2 regions of the Pseudomonas sp. MRSN 12121 genome follow, and region 2 is predicted to be linked to the other one. Evidence: riboswitches for the same ligand, from Rfam matches in the RefSeq annotation. Region 2 holds a riboswitch; the other holds the start of a gene.
The links. A riboswitch is a leader RNA that binds a small molecule or an ion and turns the genes downstream of it on or off. The one in region 2 is predicted to bind cobalamin.

Region 1: linked by a shared signal. The riboswitch ahead of cobO (cob(I)yrinic acid a,c-diamide adenosyltransferase) and the one ahead of TO66_RS19265 (CbtB-domain containing protein) in region 2 are both predicted to bind cobalamin.

Annotation. Positions count from the first base shown of each region.
Region 1 covers NZ_CP010892.1:5,126,410-5,130,261, reverse strand. Annotated here, with positions in the region: gene TO66_RS23185 (sorbosone dehydrogenase family protein) at 1-776, opposite strand, end outside; gene TO66_RS23180 (hypothetical protein) at 849-1,430, opposite strand; cobalamin riboswitch at 1,601-1,836, shown strand; gene cobO (cob(I)yrinic acid a,c-diamide adenosyltransferase) at 1,916-2,527, shown strand; gene TO66_RS23170 (cobyrinate a,c-diamide synthase) at 2,524-3,837, shown strand; gene bluB (5,6-dimethylbenzimidazole synthase) at 3,834-3,852, shown strand, end outside.
Region 2 covers NZ_CP010892.1:4,255,547-4,259,398, reverse strand. Annotated here, with positions in the region: gene cobM (precorrin-4 C(11)-methyltransferase) at 1-712, opposite strand, end outside; gene TO66_RS19275 (cobalamin biosynthesis protein) at 794-1,207, opposite strand; gene TO66_RS19270 (CbtA family protein) at 1,204-1,902, opposite strand; gene TO66_RS19265 (CbtB-domain containing protein) at 1,914-2,102, opposite strand; cobalamin riboswitch at 2,199-2,421, opposite strand; cobalamin riboswitch at 2,516-2,713, shown strand; gene cobW (cobalamin biosynthesis protein CobW) at 2,808-3,852, shown strand, end outside.

The DNA of each region.
Region 1 (3,852 bases), 870 kb from region 2:
CGCAGACCGGAGGCGAAAATCCGCTGCTGGCCGGTGGCCCGATCGACTTCCCAGATCGCCGCGCGGCCTTCTTCCTGGTCCAGCCCGTTCTCGCCGACGTTGCTGTTGGAGCCGACGGTGACGTACAGCTTGCTGCCGTCCTGGCTGGCAATCACGTTTTTGGTCCAGTGATGGTTCAGCGTGCCGCCGGGCAGGTCCACCACTTTGGTCGGTTGGGCGCTGATCCGGGTATCCCCCTCCTGATAAGGGAAGCGCAGCAGCCGATCGGTGTCGGCGACGTACAGGTCGTTGCCCACGAGCGCCATGCCGAATGGGGAGTTGAGGTTGTCCAGGAACACCGTGCGGGTTTCCGCCACGCCGTCATGGTCCTTGTCGCGCAGCAGGGTGATGCGGTTCGGGCTGGGTACGCCGGCCCCGGCGCGGCCCATGACCTTGCCCATCACCCAGCCGCGGATGCCCTTGCTGTCATCGGGCTTGGGCGGAGCGTTGGTCTCGGCGACCAGCACGTCGCCGTTGGGCAGCACATACAGCCAGCGCGGATGGTCCAGGCCCTCGGCGAAGGCCGCCACCTGGGTGCCGGCGGCGGCCACCGGCTTGGCGCCTTGCGGCCAGCCGATCGCCGGGGCGATGTTCACGGTCGGGATCAGGGTCTTGTTCGGCTCGGGCAGTTTCGGCGAGGGCCCGGTGCCATCGGAGACTTGGAGGCTGGAGCTTTCGCCGCAGGCGGCGAGGCCTGCGGCGGCGGTGATGAGAATGGCGTAGCGTAACTTGAACATGCTGACTTCCCTATGAATGCACGATGTCGGTGTAGTCATAGAGAAGCACAGGCCGGTGATGGTTCAACCGTGTCAGTGAGCTTCCTTGAACAGTACGGCAATGCCCGGGTGGTAGTTGCCGGTGTCGTTGCGCAATTTGCGATAGGCGTAGGGGAAGTACCAGGCCACGGCGCAGCAGTGTTCCTTTTGCAGATCGTCGACCATGTCCTGCAGTTCTTCCGGGGTGGCGCTGTGCTGGGTCTTCTGCGGCGTGACGAACAGGCAGCCGAGCCTCAGGTCGCTGGGGTAGCTGGCTTTTTTCGCATCGCTGGCGGCATCCAGCAACGGTTGGGTCAGGTGCAGGCTGTTGACTCGGGGCCAGCGCTGGGTGGCCTGGATATAGACGCGCTCTTCCTGAGTGGCGATGTAGAGGTCGGTGCGCCCGTTGCGGTTGCCTTCTTCGAGCTGCTTTTTGCTCGGGGTATGTTCCAGCGTGACCATTTCCGCCATCCAGGCCGCGGAGGAGAGCAGTCCCAGGTTGGCTTTTTCGTCGAACCAGTACGGGCTTTCGTTATCGCCACGTACGGAGTTGTAGCGGTCGATGCAATCGAACCAGCGTTCCAGGGCAGGGCGCAGGAATTCCAGTTTCGGATTGCTGATGATCATGCCTTGCATCGGACTTTTCCTATTATTGTTGAGATTTTGGAGTTTTTTGAAGCGAATATGGCTATTTGATATCACTGCCTTGAGTGTGGCACAAGATTCGCGTCGCGTTTGCCATCTGCAGTCATTCGCCGATTCGCCAGGCCCTGGCTTTCATTGACGCTCCACCCCCAACCCTCTAACCTTCGCGACTTGTTTCAGGTGCTCTGTGGCCGTGGGTCGACAGAGTGAAACAGGGAAGCCGGTGAGTCCCCGTGCCGATAGGCGCACATGACGATTCCGGCGCTGCCCCCGCAACGGTAAATGAGTCAAGACTGCGCTCGATGCCACTGTGTCGATGGTCGACATGGGAAGGCGCGCAGTTGGGCATCCACGCCACTCACAAGCCCGGAGACCGGCCTGATCCATCCAACGGCATCACGGTGGGCGATGCCAGGCTTGCGCCGTCTATTCCTATGCCTGCCCCCCGTTATCCAGCCCCAACGGAGAGCTGCCCCATGACTGAGTCCCCCGATCGTGACGAACGCCATCTGGCGCGCATGCAACGCAAAAAAGCCGTGATCGACGAACGCATCGCCAATTCGCCGAACGAGTGCGGGCTGTTGCTGGTGCTGACCGGCAACGGCAAGGGCAAGAGCAGCTCGGCCTTCGGCATGCTCGCGCGGGCCATGGGCCACGGTATGCAATGTGGCGTGGTGCAGTTCATCAAGGGCCGCAACAGCACGGGCGAGGAGCTGTTTTTCCGGCGTTTCCCGGAGCAGGTGCGTTTCCATGTGATGGGCGAAGGCTTCACCTGGGAAACCCAGGACCGCCAGCGCGACATCGCCGCGGCCGAAGCGGCCTGGGCGGTTTCCCGGGAGCTGCTGCGTGACCCGGGAATCGGCCTGGTGGTGCTCGATGAGCTGAACATTGCCCTCAAGCACGGTTATCTCGACCTGGACCAGGTGCTCGGCGATCTTCAGGCCCGCCCGCCCATGCAGCATGTGGTGGTGACTGGTCGCGGCGCCCAGCCGCAGATGATCGAACTGGCCGACACCGTCACCGAGATGGGCATGGTCAAGCACGCCTTCCAGGCCGGGATCAAGGCTCAGAAGGGCGTCGAACTGTGAGGGATGCCCGTCATTGCCCCGCGGTACTGATTGCCGCGCCGGCTTCCGGCCAGGGCAAGACCACCGTGACCGCCGCGCTCGCCCGCCTGCATCGCAACCAGGGGCGCAAGGTGCGGGTCTTCAAGTGCGGACCGGACTTTCTCGACCCGATGATCCTCGAGCGCGCCAGCGGCGCCCCGGTGTACCAGCTGGACATGTGGATGGTCGGCGAGCAGGAGAGCCGGCGCCTGCTGTGGGAAGCCGCGGGCGAGGCGGACCTGATCCTGATCGAAGGCGTGATGGGGCTGTTCGACGGTACGCCGTCCAGCGCCGACCTGGCGCGGCATTTCGGGGTGCCGGTGCTGGCGGTGATCGACGGCACGGCGATGGCCCAGACCTTCGGTGCCCTGGCGCTGGGGCTGGCGCGTTATCAGCCGGACCTGCCGTTCGCCGGCGTGCTGGCCAACCGGGTCGGCACGCTGCGTCATGCGCAGTTGCTCGAAGGTAGCCTGACCGAAGGCCTGCGCTGGTACGGCGCCTTGTCGCGGGAAACCGGGATCGAACTGCCCAGTCGTCACCTGGGGTTGGTGCAGGCCAGTGAACTCAACGACCTGGACCTGCGCCTCGACGCGGCCGCCGCGGCCCTGGCCGACAGTTGCCAGGTGGCCCTGCCGCCGGCCGTCGAGTTCGCCGCACCGCCGGTGCCTGTCGTCGAGCCATTGCTGGCCGGCGTGCGCATTGCCGTGGCCCGCGACGAAGCCTTTGCCTTTACCTATGGTGCGAGCCTCGATCTGTTGCGCGCGATGGGCGCCGAGTTGCGTTTTTTCTCGCCGCTCCATGACGCCATGCTGCCCGAGGCGGACAGCCTGTACCTGCCGGGCGGTTACCCGGAACTGCATCACCGGGCGTTGGCGGCGAATGGCTCGATGCTCAGCGCGATCCGCGCGCACCATGCCGCGGGCAAGCCCTTGCTCGCCGAGTGCGGCGGCATGTTGTACCTGCTGGATTCGCTGACCGACGTCGAGGGCGAACGCGCCGTGCTGCTGGGCCTGCTGCCCGGCGACGCGGTGATGCAAAAGCGCCTGGCGGCCCTGGCGTTGCAGGCGGTGGCGTTGCCGGAAGGCGCGCTGCGCGGCCACACCTACCATCATTCGTTGACCAGCACCGAGCTGGTGCCGATCGCCCGAGGCCAGAGCCCGAACGGCGGGCGCGGTGCGGAAGCGGTGTATCGCCAGGGGCGACTGACAGCCTCGTATGTGCATTTCTATTTCCCGTCCAACCCCGGAGCGATCGCGGCGCTGTTGGCGCCTGAAGGTTCGCAGCGTCCATGACCGACAACGCCTTTT
Region 2 (3,852 bases):
ACAACGACGACTCACTGAAGCTGTCCGTGGCCAGCACCCGGCCCACCAGGATCAGCGCGGTGCGGCGAAAGCCCTTGGCCGCCACCTTGTCGGCAATGTCCGCCAGGGTGCCCAGCACCCAGTCCTGGTCCGGCCAGGTCGCCCGATGCACCACGGCGATCGGGCAGTCGGCGCCGTAGTGGGGCAGCAGGTCGGCGACTATCTTCGGCAGATGGTTGACCCCCAGGTGGATGGCCATGGTGGTGCCATGAGCGGCCAGGCTGGCGAATTCTTCACCGGCGGGCATCGACGTCTTGTCGGCGTAGCGGGTGAGAATCACGCTCTGGGCCACGTCCGGCAACGTCAGCTCGGCGCCGAGCAAGGCCGCGCAGGCCGCGGTGGCGGTTACGCCGGGGACGATCTCGAAGGGAATGCCCAACTCGCGCAGATGGCGGATCTGCTCGCCGATGGCGCCATACAGGCTCGGGTCGCCGGAGTGTACCCGGGCCACGTCCTGGCCCTTGGCATGGGCCTGTGCGATCAGCTCGACAATCTGCTCCAGGTGCAATTCGGCGCTGTTGACCACTAATTCGGCGCGATGCCCCTGCAGCACGGCTTCGGGCACCAGGGAGCCGGCATAGAGGATGACCGGGCAACTGCGGATCAGCCGCTGGCCCTTGACGGTGATCAGTTCCGGGTCGCCGGGACCTGCGCCGATAAAAAAGACGGTCATGGCGTTCTCCTGGGAAAAAAGGGGCGATGCAACCTCACAGATGAAGATTGCTCATGATCAGCGGCGGGGATTATCGAAGATTTACCCGGCGCAGGCCAAGGCGAGGGTCGCCTGGGGGCATTTTTGCCGCGGCACCAGCAGTTTCGGCGGGCGCCGGGCCAGGTGTTCGGCCAGGGCCAGGGCCGCGCTTTCGGCGACCCCATAGCACCCCGTGTGCTCATAGGCAAGCGTTGAACGATGACTGAGCTGCGGGGCATAAGGCGCCAGCTGCTGGCTGCTGAAACAGCCCAGGGGCACCTCCAGTTCGGCGGCCAGGGCCAGCAGGGCGGGTTCCTCGCGTTTCAGGTCGATGCTGGCCAGCGCCCTGATCTGAGCGCGCTCGAACCGGTGGGTGCTCAAAGTCCGGTCGAGCAGGGCGCGCAAGATTTCCACCGGGCAGCCCCGCTGGCAGCCCAGGCCGACCACCAGGGTCGGCATGGTGCCGGCGTCGGTCATGCGCTGTACCGATCGTCGCCCTTGCGGCGGAACAGCCAGGCGCTGATCAGGCCCAGGGCCATCCAGAACGCGGCGTTGGTCAGCTGCGAGGCGATCTTGAACTGCGCTTCCAGGGCCTCCGGAGCGAGCATCGAATGCACTTCCGGCTGCGGCGCGCCGATCAGGTGCGGCACGGCGAGAATGGCCACGCCCAGCACCTTCAGCAGCCAGTGGCCGGCGAACACGATCAGGGCGATACCGACGGCGGTGGAGGCGGCGGTGCCGACCCACCAGATCTGCCGTTGCGTCAGGTCTGCGGCGGCGGTGCCGGGCAGCTCGGGCGGCAGGCCTAGAGTCGGTGCCAGGCAGAAGGTCGCATAACCGGCCAGGCCCCAGAGCAGGCCCTGGGACGTGCGATTAGGTGCGCGCAGGGTGTAGAGGCCGGCCAGCATCAGGGCGAAGCCCACGGCGACCACCAGGTTGCCGCCGGTGGTGGACAGCACGCGCTGCCAGCCGTCTTCCGGCTCCCAGGCTTCGGCGTCGTGGCTATGGGCGGCGGTGCCGGCGGCATGTTCATGCGTTTCGACGGCGGGGGCCTTCTCGTAGGTTTCCGCCTGGAGGATCAGCGGGGCGACCCAGAAGCTCTGCAGCAGGGTCAGCAGCAGGGCGGCCAGCAAGCCGGCGAAACCCGCGGTGTGCGCGATACGCTTGATCATCTCGACAGGCCTCAGTGGCAAGGGAAGGCGGCGCTGTGGCGGGTATCGTGGGCGGCGTTGTGCACCGCTTCGATGTGCGAGAAACCGGCGAAATACACAAGGCACGCGCCCAGGACCGAGGCACCGATGGCGGCGATCAGGCGTTGGCTCAGGGTGGTCGTGGTGCTGGCGGAGTGGCTGGTGCTGCTGATGCTCGACATGGCGCTTCCCTCTGGGGTGTCAGCGGTTGGATCGAGCGCAGCAAAACCCCGCGAGACAGGCCCGCGGGGAATCAACAGCGCCCGCCCACCGCGGGTTGTCATGACTGTATGGCGGGCCGGTCTCCGGGCTCGCGAGGGGCGGGGCTGGCGCCTGGCCTGCAAGAATCGCCTTCCCATGCCGGACTGCTGGCACAGTGGATCTGATTCTTCGCTCGCTTACCGTTGCGGGGGCAGCACCGGACTGATCAAGGCCTTGGGCCTGTGACGCACCGGTTTCCCGTTTCACCCTGTGAAGGGCACCCGTAACAAGGCGTGTAGGAGAGCATGGGCGAGGGAGGGGCGTCAATTGGCAAGGGTTCTCGTTTTCGCAGGTCCCGGCGCGGCATGGACATTGACCGGCCTGCAAGCTCTGCGTAGCCTTGCGCTTTCGAGGTTCTTCGGCGTCTGCCGAAGCTAAGACGGGAACGCGGTAAGCCGCGGCTGCCCCCGCAACTGTAAACGGTGATGAACGATGCAAGGCCACTGCCAGGCGGCGGGAAGGCGCATCGTTCGCCAGTCGAACGACCGGCGCGCCGTCAGCCAGGAGACCTGCCTCGGACCCGATTCTCACTACAACCGGGCGGGGTGATCCGGTGGCGAACTCTTCCGTGCACCTGCCTGCGCGGTCTCGTCCCGTATGCCCGCCACCTTGCCAAAGGGCATCCGATGAAAACACTGGCCAAACTTCCCGTCACCATCGTCACCGGCTTTCTCGGCTCGGGTAAGACCACCTTGCTGCGGCACATGCTGGATAACGCCCAGGGCCGGCGCATCGCGGTGATCGTCAACGAGTTCGGCGAGCTGGGCATCGATGGCGAGATCCTCAAACAGTGCTCCATCGGCTGCACCGAGGAAGAAGCGCTCGGCCGGGTCTTCGAGCTGGCCAACGGCTGCCTGTGCTGCACCGTGCAGGAGGAGTTCTTCCCGGTGATGCGCGAGTTGGTGGCGCGTCGTGGCGACCTCGACCATATCCTCATCGAAACCTCCGGCCTGGCCCTGCCCAAACCCCTGGTCCAGGCTTTCCAGTGGCCGGAAATCCGCAGCGCCTGCACCGTCGACGCGGTGATCACCGTGGTCGACAGCCCGGCCGTGGCCGCCGGCACGTTTGCCGCCTTCCCGGACCAGGTCGACGCCCAGCGCAAGCTCGATCCGAACCTGGACCATGAGTCGCCGCTGCACGAATTGTTCGCCGACCAACTGTCCAGTGCCGACCTGGTAATTCTCAACAAGGCCGACCTGATCAGCCCGGCCGACCTGGCCAAGGTGCGCCTGGAAGTGGCCGAGGAGCTGCCGCCGGCAGTGAAAGTCATCGAGGCCAGCAGCGGCCGCCTGCCGCTGGACGTGCTGCTGGGTCTGGGCAACGGTTCGGAAGAGCACATCGACGGCCGTCACAGCCACCATGACCATCACCATGACGGCGACGACCACGATGATCATGATCACGACGCCTTCGACTCCATCTCCATCGAACTGCCCGAGGCCGACGAAAGCCTGCTGTTGGACGCCCTGACGCAACTGGTGGTCAAGCACGGTATCCTGCGGGTCAAGGGTTTTGCGGCGATCCCCAACAAGCCGATGCGCCTGCTGATCCAGGGCGTGGGCACGCGTTTCGACAAGCACTTCGACCGCAAGTGGGGCGCCGATGAGGCGCGTACCACGCGCCTGGTGCTGATCGGCCAGGAGCTGGACGCGGTGCAACTCGAGGCGCAAC